2 regions of the Streptomyces sp. NPDC096205 genome follow, and region 1 is predicted to be linked to the other one. Evidence: predicted binding sites of a transcription regulator. Region 1 holds the regulator's gene; the other holds the start of a gene.
The links. The regulator HspR, encoded in region 1, represses chaperone genes until heat shock. The targets are predictions, from matches to a motif close to TTGAGNNNNNNNNNCTCAA.
Positions count from the first base shown of each region.

Region 2: lon (endopeptidase La) is a predicted target of HspR. The motif match lies at 7,183-7,201, and genes of this name have one in related genera.

Region 1 covers NZ_JBIWFS010000003.1:505,175-513,871, reverse strand. The annotation lists gene ACIQ6Y_RS14645 (hypothetical protein) at 161-1,417, shown strand; gene ACIQ6Y_RS14640 (heat shock protein transcriptional repressor HspR) at 1,485-1,952, opposite strand; gene dnaJ (molecular chaperone DnaJ) at 1,958-3,139, opposite strand; gene grpE (nucleotide exchange factor GrpE) at 3,206-3,865, opposite strand; gene dnaK (molecular chaperone DnaK) at 3,862-5,718, opposite strand; gene ACIQ6Y_RS14620 (MraY family glycosyltransferase) at 5,813-6,835, opposite strand; gene ACIQ6Y_RS14615 (heterodisulfide reductase-related iron-sulfur binding cluster) at 7,075-8,697, shown strand, end outside.
Region 2 covers NZ_JBIWFS010000007.1:117,111-125,807, forward strand. The annotation lists gene ACIQ6Y_RS25390 (nitrate- and nitrite sensing domain-containing protein) at 1-1,935, opposite strand, end outside; gene ACIQ6Y_RS25395 (protein phosphatase 2C domain-containing protein) at 2,305-3,093, shown strand; gene ACIQ6Y_RS25400 (MarR family winged helix-turn-helix transcriptional regulator) at 3,103-3,594, opposite strand; gene ACIQ6Y_RS25405 (lysozyme) at 3,825-4,643, shown strand; gene lon (endopeptidase La) at 4,737-7,160, opposite strand; gene ACIQ6Y_RS25415 (GNAT family N-acetyltransferase) at 7,336-7,992, shown strand; gene ACIQ6Y_RS25420 (spermidine synthase) at 8,575-8,697, shown strand, end outside.

The sequences.
Region 1 (8,697 bases):
GCGAAGCAGTGACGAACCACCGATGGATCAAGGATGAAGCAGGGGTGAAGATAGGTGCACCGCAGGCCGCCGGGGGGACTCGGAGACATCCGAGAGCCGGTCGCAGGCGGGGCACCTCTCTCCTCTCTGCCTCTTTTTTCGTTCCTTGGGGGACTCCACCATGTCCGCTCGTCTCGCCGCCGCCATCCTCGTCGCCTCCGTCGCCGGTTCCGCCTTCCTCCCGGCGACCGCGATCGCCGCCGAGGGGACGAGCACCAAGCCGCTGACGATGACGCTCGGCGCGCCCGTCCCGGACAGCACCGTCAAGCGCGGTGGCGAGACCCGGACGATGACCCTCACGGTCACCAACTCCTCCGACACGGCGCAGGACTTCCAGGCCGCGCTGAACGGCGAGGCCGACGGCCCCAGCCCGATGCTGAACGACTCGGTCGTCTTCGACGTCGCCGCGCTCGACGCCCCGGCCACCAAGTCCCGGGTGGGCCGTCAGGACGGCCAGTGGCAGGGCCTGTTCTTCCCGGCCTCCGGGGACGCCTTCGGCGCCTTCTCCGTCCCGGCCCACGAGGAGTTCACCTGGAAGGTGACCTTCGGTCTCGGCGCCAAGTACCCCACCAACGACGGCGACTTCACGCTCACCGCGCAGAGCCTGCGCAGCAACGTCACCGCCGACCCGGCCCGCAACACCGTGGTGTTCAAGACGGACCCGGCGATCAAGCCCGGCACGATCGACGTGCGGCTGGACCCGACGGCCGGTGTCCGGCTGCACCCGGGTGAGCGCGCCCCGATGTCGCTGACCACCCGCACCACCGGTCCGGGCGAGTTCCCCGACGACATCGACCGCAGCCTGGTGGTCGACGCCCTGCCGGGCATGGACTTCGCCCTGGAGGCCGAGATCGACGGCAAGGCCGTGCAGATGCTGGAGTCCAGCCCGAACCACTTCGAGCTGCCCCCGCTCGCGAAGGGCTTCAACACCGGCGGGGACACCGACTCCCTGAAGCTGTTCCTCTCGCTGGACGAGGACTCCGAGGTCGAGAAGGAGACCTGGGTGCGGCTGCACGCGCTGCACTTCATGGAGGGTGAGCTGTTCCTCGACTCCCTGGCCGACGCCAAGGTCCTGCCCGCCCAGGCCGCCACCGGCTCGCCGTCCGCGACGCCGTCCACGCAGCCGTCGGCCACCCCGTCCGCCACTCCTTCGGCGTCCGCCTCCGCCGGCTCCACCGCGACCCCGGCCGCCTCCGCGTCCACCACCGCCGCGGCCGGCACGAGCGGCGGCACCTCCGGCTCCGCGACCGCCTCCGGCTCACTCGCCTCCACCGGCTCCGGTGCCGGCCTGTACGCCACCGTCGCGGGCGTCCTGCTCGCCGTCGGCTTCGGTGTCGCCGCGCTCGGCAAGCGCCGCCGCCGCGCCACCGCCGTCTGACCGCCCACATGGGAAGGGCCCGGAGGTTCACTCGAACCTCCGGGCCCTTCCCGTATGTCGGGGAACGTCAGTCCCCCGGCTGCCGCTTCGGCCGCCACACCACCAGCGCGCTGGTCTGCTGCACCTCCTGGTACGGCACCAGATCGCGCCGGTACGACGCGTGCACCGCGGCCTCGCGCTGGCGCATGGCCGCCGCCGCCCCGTCGAGGGCGTCCTGCATTTCGGCGACCCGGGCCTGGAGCGCGGCGACCTGGTTCTCCAGTTCGATGATCCGCTTGATGCCGGCCAGGTTGATGCCCTCGTCCTGCGACAGCTGCTGCACCTGGCGGAGCAGCTCGATGTCACGGGCCGAGTAGCGGCGGCCCCGCCCGGCCGTGCGGTCCGGGGAGACCAGGCCGAGGCGGTCGTACTGGCGCAGCGTCTGCGGGTGCAGGCCAGACAGCTGAGCCGCCACCGAGATGACGTAGACCGGGGTCTCGTCGGTCAACTCATAGGGTGAGAAACCCCCGCGGGGGCGGGGACGACGGCCGTCCATCCGACTCAGGCTCCCTTCGCGGCCTCGAACAGCTCCGCCCGCGGGTCGACCTCGCCCGCGGTCGCCTCGCGATACGCCTGGAGCGCGTCACGAGCCTTCTCCGACAACTCCGCCGGGACACTCACCTCGACGGTGATCAGCAGGTCGCCGCGGGTGCCGTCCTTGCGGACCGCGCCCTTGCCGCGGGCCCGCATGGTGCGGCCGTTGGGCGTGCCCGGCGGCAGCTTCAGGGTGACGGCCGGGCCGCCCAGGGTGGGCACCCGGACCTCGCCGCCGAGAGCCGCCTCGGGATACGTCACCGGCACGGTCACGGTCAGGTTGTCGCCCTTGCGGCCGAAGACGGGGTGCTCGCCGACATGGACGACGACATAGAGGTCGCCGGCCGGGCCGCCGCGCTCCCCGGGCGCGCCCTTGCCGCGCAGCCGGATCCGCTGGCCGTCGGAGACTCCGGCGGGGATGCGGACCTGCATGGTGCGCGAGGACTTGGCGCGGCCGCTGCCCATGCACACGTCGCAGGGGTTCTCCGCGATCAGACCGCGGCCCTTGCAGTCGGGGCAGGGGTCGGTGAGGGAGAAGCCGCCGCCCGAGCCCCTGGCCACCTGGCCGGTGCCGACGCAGGTCGGGCACACGCGCGGCGTGCCGTTCTTGTCGCCGGTGCCGGAGCAGGCCTTGCAGGGGGCCTGGGAGGACATCCGCAGCGGGACGGTCGCGCCCTCGATGGCCTCGGTGAAGCTCAGCGTGACCTCGGACTCGATGTCCTGGCCGCGCTTGGGCTGGGTGCGGGTGCCGGCGGCACCGCCCCGGTTGAACAGTCCCCCGAGGACGTCGCCGAAGCCACCGCCGAAGCCGCCGGCTCCTCCTCCGCCCTGGGCGCCGCCTCCGAAGAGGTCGCCCAGGTCGAAGTTGAACGAGCCGGCGCCCGCGCCCGGTCCGGGGCGGAAGCCGCCGTTGCCGAACAGCGCGCGGGCGTCGTCGTACTCCTTGCGCTTCTTGGGGTCGCCGAGGACGTCGTTCGCCTCGGAGATCTCCTTGAACCGCTCCTCGGCCTTGGCGTTGCCCTTGTTGGCGTCCGGGTGGAACTCGCGGGCGAGCTTGCGGTACGCCTTCTTGATCTCGGCCTCGGTGGCGTCCTTGGGGACGCCGAGGACCTTGTAGTAGTCCTTCTCGATGAAGTCCTTGGTGCTCATCCCCGACGTCCCTCCTTTCCGGTCACTTGGGATCCGGTCCCATGGGATCCGGTCCCACGGGATTCGTCAGCCCTCTTCAGAGCTGTCGTCCTTCTCGTCGCCGGCCGGCTTCTCGTCGGCCCCTTCGGCCTTGACCGTCTGCGCGCCCGGTTGCGGCTCGGCGACCGCCACCCGCGCGGGGCGGATGGTGCGCTCTCCGATGCGATACCCCGGCTGGAGGATCGCGACGCAGGTCGTCTCCGTGACGTCCGGCGCGTAGGAGTGCATCAGGGCCTCGTGGATCGTCGGGTCGAAGGGCTCGCCCTCCTTGCCGAACTGCTGCAGGCCCATCTTCGCGGCGACGGTCTCCAGCGACTCCGCGACGGACTTGAAGCCGCCGACGAGCTCGCCGTGCTCCCGCGCGCGGCCGATGTCGTCGAGTGTCGGCAGGAGCTCGGTCAGGAGGTTCGCGATGGCGATCTCCTTGACCGCGATCCGGTCACGCTCGACGCGGCGGCGGTAGTTCTGGTACTCGGCCTGGAGCCGCTGGAGGTCCGCGGTGCGCTCACCGAGCGCCGTGCGGACCTGGTCCAGCTGGGCGACCAGACCGGCGTCTGCTGCTCCGTCCCCGGCCGGGGCCGCCCCCTCCTCCGGAGAGGGGGAGGCGGCCTTCGGCTCGGCGTCGTCAGGGGTGGCGCCGGAGGGGACGTCGGGCTTCTCCTCGAAGCCCGGGGTCTCCTCCGTCACGCGGCACCGTCCTTGCGCTCGTCGTCGACGATCTCGGCGTCGACGACATCGTCGTCGGCCTTGGGCTGCTCGGCGCCGGGCGCGTCACCCGCGGCCTGCGCGGCCTGGGCGTCGGCGTACAGGGCCTGGCCCAGCTTCTGGGAGACGGCCGCGACCTTCTCCGTGGCGGTGCGGATCTCGGCCGTGTTGTCACCTGCGGCGGACTCGCCCTTGAGGGTCTCCTTCAGCTCGGAGAGCGCCTCCTCGACCTCGGCCTTGACGTCGCCCGGGACCTTGTCCTCGTTGTCCTTGAGGAACTTCTCGGTCTGGTAGACGAGCTGCTCGCCCTGGTTGCGGGTCTCGGCGGCCTCGCGACGCTTGTGGTCCTCCTCCGCGTAGCGCTCGGCCTCCTCGCGCATGCGGTCGACCTCGTCCTTCGGCAGCGAGGAGCCGCCGGTGACGGTCATCTTCTGCTCCTTGCCCGTGCCCAGGTCCTTCGCGGTCACGTGCATGATGCCGTTGGCGTCGATGTCGAAGGAGACCTCGATCTGCGGGACGCCGCGCGGCGCCGGGGGCAGACCGGTCAGCTCGAACATGCCGAGCTTCTTGTTGTACGCCGCGATCTCGCGCTCGCCCTGGTAGACCTGGATCTGCACCGACGGCTGGTTGTCCTCGGCCGTCGTGAAGATCTCGGACCGCTTGGTCGGGATCGTGGTGTTGCGCTCGATGAGCTTGGTCATGATGCCGCCCTTGGTCTCGATACCGAGGGACAGCGGGGTCACGTCGAGGAGCAGGACGTCCTTGACCTCACCCTTGAGGACACCGGCCTGGAGCGAGGCGCCGATGGCGACGACCTCGTCCGGGTTCACACCCTTGTTGGCCTCCTTGCCGCCGGTCAGCTCCTTGACGAGCTCGGCGACGGCGGGCATACGGGTGGAGCCGCCGACGAGGACGACGTGGTCGATCTCGCCGAGGGCGATGCCGGCGTCCTTGATGACGTTGTGGAACGGCGTCTTGCAGCGCTCCAGCAGGTCCGCGGTCAGCTGCTGGAACTGGGCGCGGGTGAGCTTCTCGTCGAGGTGCAGGGGGCCCTCGGCGGAGGCGGTGATGTAGGGCAGGTTGATCGAGGTCTCGGTGGAGGAGGACAGCTCGATCTTGGCCTTCTCGGCGGCCTCGCGGAGGCGCTGCAGGGCCATCTTGTCCTTGGACAGGTCCACGCCGTGGCCGGACTGGAACTGCTTGACCAGGTAGTCGACGACGCGCTGGTCCCAGTCGTCACCACCGAGGTGGTTGTCGCCGTTGGTGGCCTTCACCTCGACGACGCCGTCGCCGATCTCCAGCAGGGACACGTCGAAGGTGCCGCCACCGAGGTCGAAGACGAGGATCGTCTGGTCGTCCTTGTCGAGGCCGTACGCCAGCGCCGCGGCGGTCGGCTCGTTGACGATGCGCAGGACGTTCAGGCCCGCGATCTCGCCGGCCTCCTTCGTCGCCTGACGCTCGGAGTCGTTGAAGTACGCCGGGACGGTGATGACCGCGTCGGTCACCTTCTCGCCCAGGTAGGCCTCGGCGTCGCGCTTCAGCTTCTGGAGGATGAAGGCGGAGATCTGCTGCGGGTTGAAGGGCTTCCCGTCGAGCTCGATCTTCCAGTCGGTGCCCATGTGACGCTTCACCGAACGGATGGTCCGGTCCACGTTGGTCACCGCCTGGCGCTTGGCGACCTCACCGACCAGCACCTCGCCGTTCTTGGCGAAGGCGACGACGGACGGCGTGGTCCTGGCACCCTCGGCGTTGGTGATGACGGTGGGCTCGCCGCCTTCGAGAACGCTGACGACGGAGTTAGTCGTGCCCAGGTCGATGCCGACCGCACGTGCCATGGTTGATTCCTCCAGCTGACTTGAGTGGAACGGACTCAAGTGTGCATGACCCGTCCCGCCCGGTCAACAGACCTGAGCCGAGCGGACTCAACTCTTATCCGTTCCTTACGCGCAACTGGCCTGTGACCTGCGGCGATGCCCGCCGATGTGACGCGGAAGACGTCAGCACAAGCAGTGCGAGTACGACGCCCAGCACCCCGCCGGCCACCCAGAACAGGGCCGTCGCCCCCAGGGAGCCGGTGTGCACGAGGACCCCGACGGAGACGCTCACGGCGGCCGAGGTGCCCAGCACGACGCTCACCCCGCGCGGGGCGAGTCCGAGCCTGCGCAGCCGGTGCGCGAGATGGTCGGGGCCGCCGCGCAGCAGGGCCCGGCCGGCCAGCCGTCGCGCCGCCACCACCAGCAGCAGGTCCGCGACGGCCGGGGTGCCGAGGGCGAGCAGCACCCCGGCGGAGACGGCCGGATCATGCCCCGCGCGCGTGAGGACGGCCGCCCCGCCGAGCAGGAACCCGGCGAACAGCGAGCCGCACGCCCCGAGCGCGATCCGCGCGGGCCGCCGGCCCTGCATCAGGAACCCGCCCATCGCGGCCGCGAGCACACTCATCAGCACCGCCAGCCCGTCCAGCACCTCCACGGCCGCGCACACCCCGATTCCGAGGGCGGTCACCACCCCGGCCGTGCCGGCCAGCCCGTCGGCGTGGTCCAGCGCCCGGAAGCCGACCGTGACGACGACGACCCACAGCGCCGCGAGGACCCCGCCCGCCACCCCGGTGATCTCGTACGGCACGACGCACGCGGCCGCCACCGCCGTACCGGCGAGCAGGAAGCGGGTGCGCAGCCGCCAGATGTCGGCGGCGAGACCGAGCGCGGCCACGGCCGCTCCGGCCACGAGCAGGCGTGTCGTCTCGGCGTCCAGCGGGGCGGCCCCGAGGAGCTCCCCGGTCCAGGCGACCGCGCCGGCCGTGACGGCGACGGCCACGCCGCCGAGCAGCGGCACGGCGCGGGTGCGGCGGCGCCGGTCGACCAGGCCGGCTCTGAGCGCAGGGGTGCGCAGCAGGGCCGCCAGGAGGGCGGCGAGCAGCAGGGCGGCGGTGGCCGCGGCGGTCCCATAGAGCACGGCACTGAGAGGCACGGCACCAAGTTAAGGCGAATGTCATGATTTGGTACGAATGGCGCATCGAGTCGGCGTGCCGTCGCCGCGCGTCACTGAGGGGTGCCTCAGCGACGCAGATCACCGAGCGCCTGACTACAGTGCGACAAGGGATACGGGTAGTCTCAGAGGACTGCATAAGTTACCGCTTAGTAATCTCACCGAACCTCACCGAAGAACCCCTCGCAGGCCCGAGGAGCCCCGAAATGCAACTCGCCGCGATCATCGTGTCGATGGTCCTGATGGCGGTCGGCGTCGCCCTGTTCGGCCGTGCCGTCCTTCAGATCTTCCGCTTCGTGATGCTCGGCCAGCCGCTCCCGGCCGGTGCGAGGACCAACGACCCCGTGCTGCGCACGATCACGCTGGCCAAGGAGTTCCTCGGCCACACCCGGATGAACCGCTGGGGCATCGTGGGCGTCGCGCACTGGTTCGTGGCGATCGGCTTCTACACGCTGCTGCTGACCATCGTGAACGCCATCGGCCAGCTCTTCCAGGCCGACTGGCTGCTGCCGGTCATCGGCGAGTGGGCGCCGTACAACGTCTTCGTCGAGTTCATCGGCACCATGACGGTCGTCGGCATCCTCGTGCTGATCGTGATCCGCCAGCTGTCCCGGCCGGACCGTCCGGGCCGCAAGTCCCGGTTCGCGGGCTCCAACACGGGTCAGGCGTACTTCGTCGAGACGATCATCCTGATCGTCGGCGTCTGCATCTTCATGCTGCACGCGCTCGAGGGCGCGCAGCACCACGTCGACGGCTACGAGGCCTCGTTCTTCATCTCGTACCCGGTCGTCTCGGCGCTGGAGGGCCTGGACCTGTCCACCCTCCAGAACCTCACCTACCTGTTCGCGGGCCTGAAGATCGCGGCGTCCTTCATCTGGATGATCACGGTCTCGCTGAAGACCGACATGGGTGTGGCCTGGCACCGCTTCCTCGGCTTCCCGAACATCTGGTTCAAGCGCAACGCCGACGGTGAGACCTCCCTGGGCGCCCTGCTGCCGATGACCTCCGGCGGCAAGCCGATCGACTTCGCCGACCCGGGCGACGACGACGTCTTCGGTGTCTCCCAGGTCGAGCAGTTCTCCTGGAAGGGCATCCTCGACTTCTCCACCTGCACCGAGTGCGGCCGCTGCCAGTCGCAGTGCCCCGCCTGGAACACGGGCAAGCCGCTCTCCCCGAAGCTGCTGATCATGTCGCTGCGCGACCACGCCCACGCCAAGGCGCCGTACCTGCTCGCGGGCGGCGGCAAGACGATGGAGGGCGAGGAGAAGGCGTCCGAGGAGCAGCTCGCCAAGGTGCCCGCGGCGGCCCTGGCCGAGGCCGAGCGCCCGCTGATCGGCACCGCCGAGGAGAACGGCGTCATCGACCCGGACGTGCTGTGGTCCTGCACCACCTGCGGCGCCTGTGTCGAGCAGTGCCCGGTGGACATCGAGCACATCGACCACATCGTCGACATGCGCCGCTACCAGGTGATGATCGAGTCCGCGTTCCCGTCCGAGGCGGGCACGATGCTCAAGAACCTGGAGAAGAAGGGCAACCCCTGGGGCCTGGCCAAGAAGCAGCGCCTGGAGTGGCTGAAGGAAGTCGACTTCGAGGTGCCGGTCGTCGGCAAGGACATCGAGGACCTCTCCGAGGTCGAGTACCTCTACTGGGTCGGCTGCGCCGGCGCCCTGGAGGACCGCGCGAAGAAAACCACCAAGGCCTTCGCCGAGCTGCTGCACATCGCGGGCGTCAAGTTCGCGATCATGGGCGGCGACGAGAAGTGCACCGGTGACTCCGCCCGCCGCCTCGGCAACGAGCCCCTGTTCCAGGAGCTCGGCATGGAGAACGTC
Region 2 (8,697 bases), on a different contig from region 1:
CGGGTCGAAGTCGGCGAGGCGGGAGTTGAGGCGCTCCAGGCGCTCGGCGGCCATGCCGATGCCCTCGTCCTGGACGGAGAGCATGACCTCGCCGTTCTCCAGGAGCCAGCCGGAGACCTCGACGGGCAGGTCGGGCGGGGAGAACGAGGTGGCGTTCTCCATGAGTTCGGCCAGCAGATGGCTCAGGTCGTCCGCGGCGAACCCGGCGATGTGCGCGTGCGGCGGCAGGGCGGCGATCCGGACGCGCTCGTAGCGCTCGATCTCGCTGACCGCGGCGCGCACGACGTCGACCAGCGGCACGGGGTGCGCGGTCTGCTGGACGTGCTCGGTGCCGGCCAGGACGAGGAGGTTCTCGCTGTGCCGGCGCATGACGGTGGCGAAGTGGTCGAGCTTGAAGAGGGTGGCGAGCCGCTCCGGGTCCTGCTCGCGCTCCTCCAGGCCCTCGATGACGGCGAGTTGCCGCTCGACCAGGCCGAGGGTGCGCAGGGCGAGGTTGACGAAGGTGGAGCCGATGCTGCCGCGCAGCCGCTCCAGGGCGGCGGTGGACTCGCCGAGTTCGGCGCGCAGTTCCTCGCGGGCGTCGGCCATCCTCTGCCGCTGGCCCACCAGATGCTTGCGGTCGGACTCCAGCGTGGCGATCCGCTCGTGCAGGCCGGCGGCGTGCGCGTGCAGGGCGTTGACGGAGCGGACGACCTGCGCGAACTCGTCGTTGCGGCCGGTGAACTTCACCGGCTCCTCCGCGGCCGGGTCGGCCGCCTCGGCCAGGCGCTTGGAGCCCAGGCGCAGCACCGCGAGCGGGCGGGTGAGGGTGCGGGCCATGCCGGTGGCGATACCGATGGCCAGCAGCATCAGGGCGCCCAGGACGGCGACCCGGATCTCCAGCGCGGTGACGTCGTCGTCGCGCAGTTGGGCGAGGTCCTTGACGCGCTGGTTGTAGAGGGCCGACTCCACGCCGCGCATGGTCTCGATGCGGGCGGTGAGGGCGGCGTCCAGCTTCTCGGGGCTGGTGCCGAGCTCGTCGTCGGAGAGGGTGGGCTCGTCGGTGAGGGAGGCGAGGTACTTCTCGGCGGAGTTGACCTCGGCACCGGTGACCGTGGACTCGTAGGAGGTACGGGCCTTGGCGGTCGCGGTGTCGGAGAAGTCGGCGAGGGCGGCGTCCGCGCGCAGCCGGGCCTGCTGGGCGGCGGCGGTGAGGGCGTCGCGCTGCTTGGGGTCGGAGGAGACGCTGTTCTCGACGTTCTGGCCGGTGACCGGGTCCCAGACGGTCTCGGTCTCGCTCGGCACGTTCAGCGCGGCCAGCAGCAGGCCGCGGGTGGCGGCGGACTGCTGGACGGCGGCGTCCAGTTCGGCCAGCGCGTAGGCGCCGGAGCCGGCCCTGGGGGGCAGTTGCTCCGCGAGGTCCTCGGCGAGGCGGTGCAGCTCGGTGATGGCCGCGGAGTAGGCCTCGTGCGTCTGGAGAGCGGTGCTCTGGCCGGTGAGCGCCGCTCGGCGCAGGGCCGCGACGGCGTCCAGGTCCTCCCGCAGCGCGGCGGGCGTGTCGCTGTTCGCGCGCAGCTCGTCCACCTGCCGGTCGACGCGGGCACTGCGCTGCTCCGAGGGCGCCTTGGCCTTCGGGCGGCCTGCCGCGACGAAGGAGGTGACCTCGTCACGCTCGTCGGCGAGGGAGTGGGCGAGGGTGAGCGCGTCCCGGGTCTGCTCGGCGAGGGTCACCAGGTCCTGGGTGTCCTTCAGCTGCCCGGACGCGGCGAGCACCGAGGGTGCGCCCGCGCCGGCGACGGCGGCCGCCACGACGGCACACGCGACGATGAGCCGGTTGCGCACATGGGTGGGCCGCCCCTTGCCGGCCGGGGTGCCGGGCTGCTGCTCCGGGCTCCCCGTGGGAGCCGTCTGCCTGCCTGTGCGCCGAGGCCGCATCTTCTGCACCGGTGCTCGCATTCCTGTACTCGTGTACCCATGGGCCCGGGTGACGCTCCGTCAATCGCTGCAACTGGTGCGCGCACACCGGGTTACGGCTCCAGACCCTCCCAGTGCCGGTCGGCAGGGGGCGCGCATCACCAGACCCGCCACCCGAAGGAGTGAACATCGGAGGGGAGTTGGCGGGCAAGTTCCCGTGGCCGGTGCGACGGCCTTGTGCGGCGGGCCGGTTGGACGTGGGCGACGGGCTTTGACAGGATTCGCCACCACGCCTTCCCGGAGTGCGGTATTCCACCCCAAACCAGGCGCGTGACCTGCGCCGGTGCGTCGATTCCCGGGCGGTTGCCAGCCTTTGGCGAAGGACGTGAAGGGGTCGTGCAGACTGGCCGGATGCGAACCGAAGTCGTCTGCGAACCCGGCACCCGCACACGCCCCAACGAGGACTTCGCGAGTGTCGGCACATCCGCCTGCGGACAGGGCGGTTCGCTCGTCGTGCTGGACGGCGTGACGCCCCCGAAGGGCGGCACGGGGTGTCTGCATTCCGTCCCCTGGTACACGGCACGGCTGGGCGGCGCCCTGACCGAACTGACCGTTTCACTCCTGGATGTCTCCCTCGCCGAGGCCCTTTCCCGTGCCCTCACGCGTACCGCCGAGTACCACGCGAACACCTGTGACCTTTCTCACCCACGTACCCCTCAGGCCACGGTGGTCCTGGCGCGCTGGGACGCGGAGACGCTGGAGTACCTGGTCCTTTCGGACTCGGCGCTGCTGCTGGAGTCCCCCGACGGCGCCGTCACCGCCGTACTCGACGACCGCCTGGACCGGGTCCCGCGCCATCTGCGGGTCTCCGACGAGGTGCTGGACGCCGCCGCGCGCAACAAGGAGGGCGGCTTCTTCACGGCCGCCGCCGACCCGGCTGTCGCCGCCCACGCGGTCACGGGCACGGTGGCGCGCTCACAGGTCAGCGCCCTCGCGGCCCTCACCGACGGGGCGACCCGCTGGACGGAGAAGTTCCACGAGGGCGACTGGACGGACCTGTTCACGTACGTACGCAAGCTCGGCCCGCGCGCCCTGATCGAGCGCGTACGGGAACTGGAACGGGCGGACGCCGAGGAGCGAAGGCATCTGGGCCGCGGCAAGACGCACGACGACGCGACGGTGGTGTACGCGGAGCTGTGAGGCCGGGAGCTACTTCTCGAAGCCGCGGTTGAGCTGGTGGAGCAGCCGGGCGAGTTCGGCCACCTCGTGGCGGTCCCAGTGGGCGAGCTTGCTGACGTAGCGGGCGCGGCGGGCCTCGCGGACGCGGCCGACGCGGGTGCGGCCCTCCTCGGTGAGGCGGACCAGCCAGGCGCGGCCGTCGGCGGGGTCGGGCTCGCGGGCGATCAGGCCCAGCTCCTCCAGGGCGCGCAGCTGGCGGGACATGGTGGCCTTGCCGACGCCGATGTAGCCGGCGAGGTCGGTGGCGCGCTGTCCGCCGCTCTCGTCGAGCCGGACCAGCAGGCCGTACGCGGAGGACTCCAGGTCGGGATGGACCTCGCGGGCCATCTCGCCCTGGTTGGCGCGGGCCCGCCGCAGAAAGACGGTCAGCTCGCGTTCGAGGGCCAGGAATTCCTGGTCCACACCACTCGGCGGGGCGTCGGATTCGCCCGGCCGCCCGCCACCGTTACCGCGCTCGTGCACGTCAGCACCCCTGCTCCGGTTTCCCGTTCCTGAAAGTTTCCGCCAAAGGCGACCATCGCCGCAGCTCGGTCAGTATTTCGCAGGCGTAGACCAACGGCGGTATCCGGACCCTCTTCCCTCACGGAGGTCTACGTGCGTAGCTTCGTAACCCTGCACATACTGGCATGCCCACGCCATGCCACGCGTTTCCCCCCACCGAGCACCACCGAGTCTTTCGAAAGGCACGTCATATGCTCGTGCACAGACCCGGAACCACTCGCCGCCGGCGCCTCACGCTCGCCGGCACCCTCGCCGCGGCCTTCTCCCTGCTGTTCACCACGCCCTCCTCGGCGGCCGACGTACCGCCGCGCGGCTCCGCCCACATGGGCATGGGCGTCATCGCCCACGACGGCCAGGACGGCACGCCCGTCCCCGGTGACGCCACCCAGACCGAGGGCGTGGACGTCAGCGGCCACCAGGGCAACGTCGCCTGGACGACCCTGTGGAACAGCGGCGTCAGGTGGGCCTACGTCAAGGCGAGCGAGGGGACGTACTACACCAACCCGTACTTCGCCCAGCAGTACAACGGCTCCTACAACGTCGGCATGATCCGCGGCGCGTACCACTTCGCGACCCCGGACACCACGAGCGGCGCCACCCAGGCCAACTACTTCGTCGACCACGGCGGCGGCTGGTCCCGCGACGGCAAGACCCTCCCCGGGGCCCTCGACATCGAGTGGAACCCGTACGGCGCCGCCTGCTACGGCAAGACGCAGTCCGGCATGGTCACCTGGATCCGCGACTTCCTGAACCAGTACAAGGCCCGCACCGGCCGCGACGCCGTCATCTACACCGCCACCAGCTGGTGGAAGCAGTGCACCGGCAACTACGGCGGCTTCGCCTCCTACAACCCCCTCTGGATCGCCCGGTACGCCACCGAGGTGGGCGAGCTGCCGGCCGGATGGGCGTACTACACCATGTGGCAGTACACCTCGAGCGGCCCGACGGTCGGTGACCACGACAAGTTCAACGGCGCACTGGACCGCGTCCAGGCGCTGGCGCTCGGCTGATCCGAGCTCCCGCTCCGCGCTCCCCACAACAGGGCGAAGGCCCGGGCCTCCCTCACGGGACCCGGGCCTTCGCTCTTCTCCCCATGGCGTCCGTCACGCCGCCACGGGAACCTCGGGGGTCGCGGTGCTGGTGGCCGGGGTGAGGGCCAGTTCCAGGACCTGGCGGACGTCGGTGACGGCGTGGACGTCCAGCTTGTCGAGCACCTCGGCCGGGACGTCGTCCAGGTCGGGCTCGTTGCGCTTGGGGATGATCACCGTGGTGACCCCGGCGCGGTGGGCGGCCAGGAGCTTCTGCTTCACACCGCCGATCGGCAGGACGCGTCCGGTCAGGGAGACCTCGCCGGTCATCGCGACATCCGTACGGACCAGGCGGCCGCTCAGGAGCGAGGCCAGGGCCGTCGTCATCGTGATGCCCGCGCTCGGGCCGTCCTTCGGGACCGCGCCGGCCGGGAAGTGGATGTGCACGCCCCGGTCCTTCAGGTCGGCGACGGGGAGTTCCAGCTCGGCCCCGTGGCTGCGCAGGAAGCTCAGCGCGATCTGGGCGCTCTCCTTCATGACGTCGCCCAGCTGGCCCGTCAGGGTCAGACCGGCCGCGCCCGTCTCCGGGTCGGCCAGCGACGCCTCGACGTACAGGACGTCACCACCGGCCCCGGTCACCGCCAGGCCCGTCGCCACACCCGGGACCGCCGTACGGCGCTCGGCCGGGTCCTGCGCGGACTCGGGCACGTGGTGCGGCCGCCCGATCAGACCCCGCAGGTCATCGGCACCGACGGTGAAGGGCAGCTGCCGCTCGCCCAGTTCGTGCTGGGCCGCGACCTTGCGCAGCAGCCGCGCGATGGACCGCTCCAGCGTGCGCACGCCCGCCTCGCGGGTGTACTCCCCGGCCAGCTTGCGCAGCGCGCCCTCCTCCAGGACGACCTCGTCCTTGTCCAGGCCGGCCCGCTCCAGCTGACGCGGGAGCAGGTGGTCCCGGGCGATGACGACCTTCTCGTCCTCGGTGTAGCCGTCCAGCCGGACCAGCTCCATCCGGTCGAGCAGGGCCTCGGGGATGGCCTCCAGGACATTCGCCGTCGCCAGGAAGACCACGTCCGACAGATCGAGCTCCACCTCCAGGTAGTGGTCCCGGAAGGTGTGGTTCTGCGCCGGGTCCAGCACCTCCAGCAGAGCCGCCGCCGGGTCGCCCCGGAAGTCGGACCCCACCTTGTCGATCTCGTCCAGCAGCACGACCGGATTCATCGACCCGGCCTCCTTGATGGCCCGCACGATGCGCCCCGGCAGCGCACCGACGTACGTACGCCGGTGTCCCCGCACCTCGGCCTCGTCGCGCACACCGCCGAGGGCGACCCGGACGAACTTGCGCCCCATCGCATGGGCGACGGACTCCCCCAGCGAGGTCTTGCCGACACCGGGAGGCCCGACGAGCGCCAGCACAGCCCCACCGCGCCGCCCGCCGACGACACCCAGCCCGCGGTCGGTACGCCGCTTACGCACCGCCAGGTACTCGGTGATGCGCTCCTTCACGTCCTCCAGGCCCGCGTGCTCGGCGTCGAGCAGGGCCTTGGCGCCCTGGATGTCGTACGCGTCCTCCGTGCGCTCGTTCCACGGCAGTTCCAGAACGGTGTCGAGCCAGGTCCGGATCCAGGACCCCTCGGGCGACTGATCGGACGCCCGCTCCAGCTTGTCGACCTCCTTGAGCGCGGCCTCCCGCACCTTCTCCGGCAGGTCGGCGGCCTCGACACGGGCGCGGTAGTCGTCGGACTCCTCGCCCTCCTGCTCGCCGTTGAGCTCGCGCAGCTCCTTGCGTACGGCTTCCAGCTGGCGGCGCAGCAGGAACTCGCGCTGCTGCTTGTCGACGCCCTCCTGGACGTCCTTGGCGATGGTCTCGGCGACGTCCTGCTCCGCGAGGTGGTCGCGCAGCTGCTGGGTGGCGAGCTTCAGCCGGGCGACCGGGTCGCTGGTCTCCAGCAGTTCGACCTTCTGCTCGATGGTCAGGAAGGGCGAGTAGCCGGAGTTGTCCGCCAGCGCGGACACGTCGTCGATGGCCTGCACCCGGTCGACGACCTGCCAGGCGCCGCGCTTCTTCAGCCAGGTCGTGGCGAGGGCCTTGTACTCCTTCACCAGCTCGGCGACGGCACCGGGCAGCGGCTCGGGCACCGTCTCGTCGATCCGGGTGCCCTCGACCCACAGTGCGCGCCCGGGCCCCGTGGTCCCGGCGCCGATCTTCACTCGGCCCCGCCCGCGGATCAGCGCGCCCGGGTCGCCGTCGGCCAGCCGGCCGACCTGCTCCACGGTCCCGAGGACGCCCGTGCCGGCGTACGTCCCGTCGATGCGCGGCACCAGGAGCACCCTGGGCTTGCCGGGCTCCGTGCGGGCGGCGGCCTGGGCGGCCTCCACCGCGGCCCGTACGTCCGTGTCGTTGAGGTCCAGCGGAACCACCATCCCGGGCAGCACGACCTCGTCGTCGAGCGGCAGCACAGGCAGGGCCAGCGGTGTGAACGCCGTGGACTCAGCAGCCATGATCTCCCCTTCGGCAGTCAAGTTGAGCTATGCCGACTCAATGCATGTGAGCCCCGGGATGTTCCCGACCCGCTGTTCGCTCTGAGCGATCACCTCTGCCGGACGACCGGCGCCCCACCTACGGTAGGCCCAGGTAATAGCCACTACGCATCATCACCTATTACGGGGGCGGGACATGAACGAGTTCGTACGGGCCTGGATCGACGGCTGGGTCGTCTCGCGCGGGGCGGCGGAGCCGTACGCCGAGCCCTGGGGCTGGACGATCGACTCGGGCCAGCTGAAGGAGGTCACCCGGCACGTCCTCGGGGCGGTCGGCGACGACGTCGAGGAGACGGTCGTCCGCAAGGTGGCCGACTCGGTGACCGGTGAGGGCGTCTGGCTGAAGATCTTCCGCGACCCGGCCGACACGGCGGGCTGGCTGCGCGGCAACTGGTGGATCGACCCCGAGACCGGCTACCTGATGTCCCTCCCCCTCACCTCGACGGCCGCCCCCGACACCCCCTCCGGCTACCGCCTCACCTCCTGGACGAGGGCCGGGGTGACCCGCGTGATGCTCACCGCCGAGGACGGCTCCCTCGCCGCCCGCGGCCAGATCGCGGTGACCGGCCCCACCGCCGTGGCCGACCAGATCGAAACGGCCCCCCACCACCGCCGCAGGGGCCTCGGCTCCGTGATCATGCGCACCCTCCACCACGCCGCCGCCACCCAGGGTGCCCACACCGCCGTACTGGCCGGCACACCCGCTGGGCGCGGCCTGTACGAGTCACTGGGCTGGCGCGTGGAGGCCCTCCTGACCAGCGCGAAGCACCTGGGCAGCGAGGGACCCCACTGACCCGGGGCCCCGCGCCCCGACCGCCATCCCACCTGCCCCCTTCCCGCCGTATGCGACCGCGGGCCGTCGTGGGCCGGTCGCGCAGTTCCCCGCGCCCCTAAAGGACGTGGGCCGTTCCCGCCGTATGCGACCGCGGGCCGCCGTGGGCTGGTCGCGCAGTTCCCCGCGCCCCTAAAGGACGTGGGCCGTTCCCGCCGTATGCGACCGCGGGCCGTCGTCGGCTGGTCGCGCAGTTCCCCGCGCCCCTTAAGGACGCCACCGTCAGCCGCGTACGGCCGTAAGCCACCACGGGCGGTGGGCAATGCGGTCAGTCGCGTACGGCGGGGAGGGGACGGGACGGGGGGTTGTCCGCCCGCAGCGGCCGGCGGAAACCCAGTTCGACCCCTGTAGCCGACCAGATCGCCGGACCGAGGACGGACAACCCCCCGGCCCGGCCCCGGCCCACAACCGAACCGAATGCGCTACATCAGCCCCCACCGAAGCCGCGCAGGCCGCCGCAGGCATCCGGTGGTCGAAGCCACCAAAGCCTGAGCCGGCCCCAATTCCCCCGACACCCCGTCAGGAAAGTGCCAGGATGGCCGGATGGCCACCTCCTACGACATCCCCGAAGTCCTGGACCGTCGCGAGGGCCCGTACGGTGAGATCGTCCTGCGCCGGCACGGAAATTTGCTGCAGATCATCGCCAACGGCTGCTTCCTGATGGAC